3 regions of the Brassicibacter mesophilus genome follow, and region 1 is predicted to be linked to each of the others. Evidence: a T-box and tRNA genes for the amino acid it is inferred to sense, from the RefSeq annotation. Region 1 holds a T-box; the other regions hold tRNA genes.
What was found. A T-box is a leader RNA that pairs with one kind of tRNA and senses whether it is charged. The one in region 1 lies ahead of argS (arginine--tRNA ligase), so its partner is inferred to be a tRNA-Arg.
Positions count from the first base shown of each region.

Region 2: it encodes a tRNA-Arg, which carries the amino acid that the T-box ahead of argS (arginine--tRNA ligase) is inferred to sense. The anticodon was not compared.
Region 3: it encodes a tRNA-Arg, which carries the amino acid that the T-box ahead of argS (arginine--tRNA ligase) is inferred to sense. The anticodon was not compared.

Region 1 is NZ_JBNPXI010000001.1:87,772-90,990, forward strand. Features, by position in the region: gene HNR33_RS00505 (PRK06851 family protein) at 1-1,052, opposite strand, end outside; T-box leader at 1,303-1,512, shown strand; gene argS (arginine--tRNA ligase) at 1,568-3,219, shown strand, end outside.
Region 2 is NZ_JBNPXI010000026.1:36,305-39,523, forward strand. Features, by position in the region: gene HNR33_RS19590 (5'-nucleotidase C-terminal domain-containing protein) at 1-357, opposite strand, end outside; gene tadA (tRNA adenosine(34) deaminase TadA) at 848-1,297, opposite strand; tRNA gene HNR33_RS19600 (tRNA-Arg) at 1,322-1,398, opposite strand; gene HNR33_RS19605 (D-alanyl-D-alanine carboxypeptidase family protein) at 1,461-2,618, opposite strand; gene HNR33_RS19610 (M1 family metallopeptidase) at 2,836-3,219, opposite strand, start outside.
Region 3 is NZ_JBNPXI010000003.1:30,349-33,567, forward strand. Features, by position in the region: gene HNR33_RS05060 (alpha/beta hydrolase) at 1-134, shown strand, start outside; gene HNR33_RS05065 (hypothetical protein) at 279-512, opposite strand; gene HNR33_RS05070 (class I SAM-dependent methyltransferase) at 701-1,405, shown strand; tRNA gene HNR33_RS05075 (tRNA-Arg) at 1,523-1,599, shown strand; gene HNR33_RS05080 (hypothetical protein) at 1,788-1,937, opposite strand; gene HNR33_RS05085 (Spo0E family sporulation regulatory protein-aspartic acid phosphatase) at 2,759-2,932, opposite strand.

The DNA of each region.
Region 1 (3,219 bases):
ATAAGCTTATTTCTCACCTTCTCTACTTCTGAGAAGTTCATATTTGGTACATAGAAGGTTTCTATTATATCATGATTTTTCTTTGCAGCAGCTATATTAGATAAAGCTATATCTATTAGCTGTTGATATACCTGTTTATCTTGTTCAATATTTTCCTTATACTTTTCTAGTATATCTGTACTTAGGTATTGATCAAGGTCTATGGTATTGTAGTTTTCTTCTTCTGCTACTTTACTAATGGTTAGTGCTACGCTTAGCTCTTTTATAATAACTGTTTCTATCTTTTCTGGAATCAATGGTGTATGATGCACTTCCACATCTAATCCTCTAACAATAGCTTCTTTATATACCTTTTCAAGTAAAGTCGATTTACCAGTACCATAATCCCCTTTAATATAATAAACTATCTCTAAACCCTCTAGTAATGTATCTGTATACTCTATCCACCCATTAGGTGTGTATGCACTACCAAATAAATGTCTTTCTTTACCTAATTTTTCACTTGTCTCTAATTCACCAAAAATATCTTTGATTAATTTATATGTTTCTATATTAACTTTTGCAAAATCTTGAGTTTCACCGTTCATCAATATGATATCTTCTTGAATAAGTCTTGCAGCTGGGAAGTATTTGTATGCTCTTTTATAAAATTTGCTATTGTTCTCTATATAATATAGAATTTTTTCTTTATTTTTTTCCATGCCTTCTGTGTTCCAAAAATCTCCTAGATGCACTATTTCATCCACTGCTCCTGGGTTTTTAGGATCAACTACATGTGGCGCTGTACCATCTATCATTGCAACTTTTAGCTTTGGTATTACTATACCATCTATAGAATTATTATCTGACGAGCAGTGATGATACTCAACATCATAACCTCTTTCTAACATTTCTTTAGCTACTTTTTTCATTAACGACGATTTTCCTGTTCCTGGACCACCTTTTAATATAAAAATTCTGTTTGCATCCTTTTCAATTATATTGTCATAGTATGAATAAAAACCTTTTGAAGTGTTCCCTCCTGGAATTAACCTCCTTATTCTGCCTGCCATATACATTCTCCTTTCAATTGATATTCATTATCGTTTTTGTTTCTTCTAATTTATATTCTATTATTATTGTTATGATATTGTGCATAAAAAATTAATTATATAGCATTATTTTTATTACTGCTTAAGAATCTTTCTCTTACTTTCTATTAAAGCCTTCGATGGATATCATATATACTTGCACTGTATAATTTTATAAGAATACATTGACAGTAAATACACCATAATATAAAATAATCAATAAATATATCTTGAAAATTCGATGAAGAGAAGAGTACCCATTTATATTTTCTAATAGCGAGCAGAAATTTGGTGGAAGTTCTGCAAGAAATCAAATGGAGAAAAGGGCCTTTGAGGAGCTGCCTGAACAGTTTGTAAGGGTTAGCCGTTAACTGCGTTAAAGTTTTGAGTGGACTATGTTAGTCAATTTGAGTGGTACCGCGGATTTATACCCGTCTCTATTATTAGAGACGGGTTTTTATTTTGTTTTTTAAATAATCAAACTGGGAGGTATGTATATGCAAACGCTTATTAAAAGAATAAGTACTATAGTTGAAGATACTTTTGAACAAAAGGGGTATGATAGAAAATATGGTTTAGTCACTGTATCAAATAGACCGGATTTATGCCAATTTCAGTGCAATGGTGCCCTTCCTGCTGCTAAACAATATAAAAAAGCACCTATTCAAATAGCCAATGAGATATTAAATGAACTGAAAAAATTTGAAATATTTGAAGATGTTTCAATTGCAGGCCCTGGCTTTATCAACATCAATATTAAGGATAGTTTCCTTGCTGAGTGTATAAACGAAATGTATACCCGTAAAAAATTGGGTTATGATGAAGAACCTAATCCTAAAACCATTATTATCGATTATGGTGGGGCAAATGTTGCAAAACCCCTTCATGTCGGTCATCTACGAGCAGCGATAATTGGTGAAAGTCTCAAGAGAATTTCTAAATATGTAGGACATAATGTAATAGGAGATGTTCATTTAGGTGATTGGGGCCTACAAATAGGTATGGTAATCTCTGAGCTTAAAAGACGAAACCCAAATCTTCCATATTTTGATGAAAATTTTCAAGGAGAGTATCCACAAGAAGCACCTTTTACCATAGATGAGCTTGAAGATATATACCCTGCTGCCAGTAAACTAGCAAAATCTGATAACACGGCTATGGAAGAATCCAAGCGAGCAACTTCTGAGCTTCAAAAAGGACGAAAAGGCTATGTTGAATTATGGAAACATATATTAAATGTTTCTGTAGCTGATTTAAAAAAGGGTTACGGTAATTTAAATGTAAACTTTGATCTTTGGAAAGGTGAAAGTGACTGTCAACAGTATATAAATATAATGGTAGACTATCTGAAAGATAACCACTATACTTCTGAAAGTCAAGGATTGTTAGTAGTTGATGTTTCTAAAGAAACAGATACCCATACCATTCCTCCTTTTATCGTTCTAAAATCTGATGGTGCTTCTTTATACAGTACAACTGACCTTGCAACAATTTGGGAAAGAGTTAAGGAATATAACCCTGACCAAATCATATATGTGGTTGACAAAAGACAAGAGCTACACTTTGAGCAAGTGTTTAGATGTGCTAAGAAAACTAAGATTGCAGGCGAAGATTTAAAACTAGATTTTATCGGTTTTGGTACCATGAATGGTAAGGATGGTAAGCCTTTTAAAACAAGAGAAGGTGGAGTAATGAGACTCCAAGATTTGATTAAAATAATTAAGGATGCTGTTCACGATAAGCTTAAGGAAAATAAAAATATTGACCCTAGCGAAGTAGATGAAATTGCAAGAAAAGTAGGACTATCTGCTTTAAAATATGGTGATTTATCTAACCAAATCACAAAAGATTATGTATTTGATATTGATAGATTTTCCTCATTTGAAGGAAACACTGGTCCATATATTTTATATACAGTTGTTAGAATCAAGTCTATTCTTAGGAAAATTGCTAATGAAGATTTCCAATATGACAATAAAATAGATACTCCATCCAGTGAAGTAGAAAGAAACCTATTCTTAAAGCTCTCAAAATTTAATGAAATTGTAGAGTTAAGCTTTACAGATAAGGCACCTAACAAAATATGTGACTATATTTATGATTTATCTAATATTTTTAATAAATTCTATCATGATAATAAGATAATTTC
Region 2 (3,219 bases), on a different contig from region 1:
TACTATGTCTTTTGCTGATGGTATAGTAAATGACTCATCTATTACTTGCAATGGATCACTGTAGCTAAATTGTTTTTTTATATTTGTATCTTCAATAACCATAGGTTGTATTTCTGGTAGCTTAAATGCTCTAACTAATAAATCAGCTGCCTCTGCTTTTGTTAATATACGATTAGGATAAAAAAGTGAATTTGAATCTGTACTTATAATCCCTTGTTCATGAAGATTTAATATTGCTTTCTTGTACTGTGAGTCTGAGATATCTGTAAATGTGTCTATGCTTTCACCATAAATAGGCAAGCATACGCTGAAAACAAGGATAAAACATAAAGCAAAGCTCAAAAATCTTTTTGTCATACTTAACTGCCTCCTTTTAATTAATTGCACATTTCAGTTCATTCAACTATTATTATAATATAAGAAATGACAATATGTAACTCTGTTAACAAAATTTTTACATATTTTTTAATTGTATTTTCTCATATCTTTTGTTACTGATTTGATATAATGATGTTATTAGAAAAAAATTGCTAGAGTGGTGATATAATTGTTAAAAATACAAGATAAGGCTATTTCTTATGTTAAAAAGAATGGTTTAGATTTTATTGTTGAAGTCACTTCTTCTCCATGTGGGTGAGTTGGAACAGTAAGGAATCTAAGTGTTAGATCTTCTAAAAGCTTTAAGAATAACGGAAACTATAGGGAGCAGGTCTTTGAGGGGATAAAAGTTTTTGTTCCTAAGGCTGCTGATATTAAAGGTGACATTTATATTTTTCAAAACATTAAACTTCCTTTTATTGGACCTATTTGGGGCATAAAAGGAAAAATATAAAAGAGATAGCTTTCGCTATCTCTTTCTCAATTTCTTAAAGAAATCTTTCATTACATCCGAACATTCTTTTTGCATTATATCCCACGTTATATCCACTTGATGATTAAAGCTTTGGTTTTGAACTAAATTAATAACCGAACCACAAGCACCCATTTTGGGGTCACTGGAACCAATCACGAGCCTTTCTAACCTTGAATTAATTATTGCACCAGCACACATAGGACATGGCTCTATAGTGACGTACATAGTGCATCCTAAAAGTCTCCATCCATCTAATACTTCACTTGCTTTCTTAATTGCTATGATTTCGGCATGAGCAATAGGATCCTTAAGAGTCTCCCTCATGTTATACCCAGCACTTATTACTTTATTCCCTTTTACAATAATAGCACCAACTGGAACTTCGTCAGCGCTATAGGCTTTATATGCTTCATCTAATGCTAATCGCATAAAATATTCATCCATATTATCATCCTCAAAAAACAATAATGGCGCTCCCGAGAGGAATCGAACCTCCGACACACGCCTTAGGAGGGCGCCGCTCTATCCTGCTGAGCTACGGGAGCACATTTATTGAACAATTATATATTTTACAGTAAAATACTATATTTGTCAATGCAAGGTTTCACTATAAGCCTACTAAGTTTGCCAAAAACCTAAATATCCTACTAAATACACCTGCTTTAGCTACATCTCTATTAACTATTAAATCAATATTTTCTTCTTCTTCGCCATTTTTCACAATAATTGTGCCTACTTTTGTTCCCTTTTTTATTGGGGCTTTAATATTTTCATCAAGTTGTATCTCTTGCTCTATATTTTCGCCGTTCTTAACTAATAGATACAAATCTCTTTGTGGCAAAATATCTACTGTAGGCTTTTTAGCATTGTCTATTTCTATGGTTTTGATATGTATATCCTTGTTTAAAACTTGTATTTTTTTATAATTGTTCACCCCATATTGTAAAAGCTCTAAACTTTTGTTTTTTCTTTCTTCTTCACTTTTAGCTCCCATAAGTATGCCAATAAGCCTAAATGGCTTTTGGTTCTCTTCTGACTCCTTGACGACTATAGTTGACACTAGGCAATATCCTGCTTTATCAGTATACCCTGTTTTAAGTCCATCTATTTCTTTAATTTCATTCAACAGTGGATTTGTATTTTCTTTTTCAAAGTTTCTTGATGGCATAATTATTCTATTCATTTTTGTTATATTAAGTATTTGAGGATACTTAGTAATTACATATCTAGCAAGCTCGAATATGTCTCTTGCTGAAATTCTGTTTTGATTACCATTCTTAAGTGGAAGTCCATTAGAATTTAAAAATGCAGCTTGAGTTAATCCAAGCTCTTGTGCTTTATTATTCATCATATTAACAAATTCGTCTTCTGTACCAGATACATGCTCTGCTATAGCTACACATGAGTCGTTAGCAGATACTATCATTATAGACGCAAGAAGTATTTCTAGTTCTATTTCTTCTCCTTCTTTAAGCTTAAATGATGTACCTTTTGTATCAGCTGCTTTTTTACTTACTTTTACTAAGTCCTTTAGGTTTACTGTGCCATTAGTTACTTGATCCATTGTAACAAGATATGTCATAATTTTAGTTATACTTGCCATTTCAATCTTGTTGTCTATGTTGTATTCATATAATATTTTTCCACTTTCGTATTCACCAAGTAAAGCGGATGCAATCCCATCTTCAATACCGCCATCACTATATGCAATACTAGATGATAAAAATATAAAAATTGAAAGAAAAATTAATATACTTTTTTTCATTTTTGCCTCCAAAGCTATGTCATAATAAAACAGTGCTATAATACTATTTATTCTTATTATATCAAAGTTATATATATTTCATTATATTTTGTAGAATTTTATTAAAAACCAATTTTAGGAATGACACTCTATTTAAATATGAATAGAATACATAAAAAAATAACTATGAGATTTTATTAAGAAATCAAAAAGGAGCCTAATAGACTCCCTGTAAATTCTATTTTCCATATAACCATTCATTTGCTAACTGATCAAAATTATCACCAGTAACTTCTTCACAAACTTTTATGAAATCCTCAGTTGTAGCATTTTTGAATTTATATTGATTGAAATAATTGTTTAGTATTGTATATAATGTTTTATCTCCATACCTTACCTTTATCTCATTTAAAAGCATAGCCCCTTTATTGTATACAAGTGGGCCATAATCATCCCAATTTTCAAACTCACTCAAAGGCTTTACAACAACTTCACTTGACTGTGATAGTACTTCCTTCGATGATTTGTAATATTCTTCCACATTGTTCGCATAGTAATTTTCTGCTACCTTATCTCCATATTTCCCTTGTGCATATACTACTTCAGAATAAGTCGTTAAAGA
Region 3 (3,219 bases), on a different contig from region 1:
ATGTGCAGACATGGTTTCGTGATTCTTGGGAACATTTTATCATTAAAAATTGTGATTTTAAGAATGTTGGAAAAGATAAAGAGTATTGGAATAACATATTAAATTTCATTGAGGACAAGGTAGTATATGATTAATACAGAAATGAGCATTTTGCTCATGATTATTATTGTGCCTCTGTTGTGACGTTTTACAAGTCAGAATCAATAAGTATTATGCTTATATCTTTCAACCCTACACTTGTTGCTTTGTCTAGTCAACTGCAGGATGTAATTTTAAATTTAATAATTTACCTTTTTCACCCAGTAATCTTTTTCTGATATTCCGCATACAGGACATATTTTTATTCCTCTACTTTTGTTTTTTTTAAATATAACTGGCATTGAACAGTAAGGACACCACCACTCACTTGGTTTTAATTTAATATTATCTGGTATTTTTTCATCAACAACTTGTTTTGGTTTCGACATTATAGAGAATATAGTAAACTGCTTATTATCACTAATTTTAAACAACTCCTTTGCAGCTTTTTCAGTTGTTTTTATAATAAAAAAGCTTATTTTTATAAGAACTTTCTTTTATTTTATCAGAAAACTGAGATATGTGTTATCTTTTTTGCATATAAACATAAGTCATGTAGTAATTTGTCATAAATGTGTGATAAACTATATATTAATAGACATAAATATAGGAGTGAAAATGTATGGAAAAATTAGAGTCAAAGTTATCAGATGTATCGGGAGGAAAAGTATTAGATGTAGCAACTAGATATGGAGAATTTGCTCTGAAGCTTAAGGAGGGCTTGAAAGATTACGATGAGATTATAGCAATAGACAATAGTCAGGAAGTTGTAAACACTGCTATAGAAAAACATGCAGATAGTGGCGTAAAGTTTATACATATGGATGGAAGCAATCTGGATTTTAAAGATGAAACATTTGACATAGTATGTATATCAAACTCTCTTCATCACGTAACCGATATAAATAAGGTACTTAGTGAAATGAAAAGAGTGTTAAAGCCAGGTGGAATATTCATAGTAAATGAGATGTTTAATGACAATCAATCAGATGCACAAAACACTCATGTTCTTCTTCATCACCTTGGAGGAGAAATAGATACTTTGCTAGGTGAGTATCATGGCAAGACTTTAAAGAAACAAGAAATAGTTGATATAGTAAAAGAAGCAGGAATAAATGTTGAAGATATCTTTGAAGACTATGAAACAGATCCAGAGCTAGCTAAAAAGCTTGCAACAAAGATAGAGAAACTTGACAAAAAGGTTGAGAAAACAAAAGAGTATGATCAATATGAGGAATTTAAAAGAAGGACACGAGAAGTAAAAGAAAGCTTTAATAAATCAGGAATAGAGAGATGTACTCAACTTGTAGTAATGGGAAGAAAATAGTGATACATGATAAGCGGGAAATAGAGATATCTGTTTCCCGCAGTATTTATTAATTTGACGTTATTATATTTTTTTGCTATAATCATTCTGATTGATAGATTTAACAATTCAGAATATGCGCTCTTAGCTCAGCTGGATAGAGTAGCTGACTTCGAATCAGTTGGCCGGGGGTTCGAATCCCTCAGGGCGCACCAGTTTAAACCTTGTAATCCGAATGATTATGAGGTTTTTTATTTTATACTAAATGGCATATAGCGCTTGCATCAGTCAGAATAAATAAGTCAATTGAATTTTATCTAACTCTTTAATCTGATGTGACCTGAGAGATAAGTCCCTTTAAAATTCTAAAAGGGCGTTTGATGATATAAACTGCCTATAGAGTTTAATTTGATGATTTTATTTCAAGCAAAATAGTATCAAAGCAACGATTAAGCATAGATATGTCAGACCTAGACAAATCTTCATTTCTATTAACTTTAGTACAAATAAAATCATGTATACTATCGATTAAATTACTTACTACTGTGGACATCTATGAACACCTCACTATAATTGTTTATACCAATATCATATATGAATAAGAGTCATGTATGTTTAAAGAAATGTTACTTAAATGTTATTTTTTATGAAGAAGGTTTCTATCAATAATTTGGAGAAATCTTTAATAACGGACATATTGATAGTAGGAAATTATAAAAAGAATAATGGTTATGTAAAAAGAGAATAGCCATTAATTAAAATACTGAGGTAAACGGCTATAAAGTATGAAAGACTCTTACAAAAGAGTAGGAATCCTAAAAAAAGAAGAGTGGGACAAGTTAGTAAAAGGAAGAATAAGCGCTAAAGTCTAGTTTTTGAAATCATTTTGTGATTAATATGATTTTCTATGAAATAAGCTATTAAGTCAGTTTGTATAATTGATAAAGACAGATAAACTTTAGATTCTACTATGTGTCCAAGAATATTCTCTAAAACTATAGACGAGGGCATATGCACAAGGTACCAAAATAAAACTTCAGCATAATTTCGAGGAAAACTAGTGTCTGATATTGAATAATCCTCAATGCTTGGGCTGATAAATGTCAGAATAATATCTGAATAGAAAGTAAGCCAGAACAAAAAAAGATCAGTTAATATAACAATGATTACTATTTTATGTCTTTTTAAAATGTTAAACATATAAACTTCTTTATATATGGGATTTATACCCATGTAATGATGATTATGTAACAATATCATAAAGGTAGCCTATATTAACCATGAAATCTTAAAGCTAACAAATATATTGCTTTATTTAATGGTAGGGAAGTTTTCAAATGATAGCACAACAGGTTAAATATGTCTAATTAATTGCTATTTTATATTATTGTTATAGTACTGAGACAAAAGTTGATCAAGCAATTCGCTTGTCTTAATTACCTCAGGATCAATGAGATTGTACTGCTTTTTACATATTAAACTATACAGCTTGGTTTTAACTTCCTCAATTTCATTAATTAATTCTACTATTTTACTTTCGTTGCACAAATTACATGCTCCTTTCGATAATTATTACATTCAACCTGTTGTACTATGGAAATTTTACAGTAAAAATAGAAAAAGATGCAAAAATATGAATAAAAAAGGAATATAATATATATACAACAGGTATGAATGCTCAAAAAGTATAAAAGTAGAAGAAAAGATAGGTAGATTGGCAAGATGAGGCAATGTTTCTAGAAAGCTAAGGATAGAAACATTTAGAAGGAAGCATTAAGAAATTGAAAGGAATTGAGAATTTGAAGAAAGTTAAATATTTCAGGATGAGATGAATC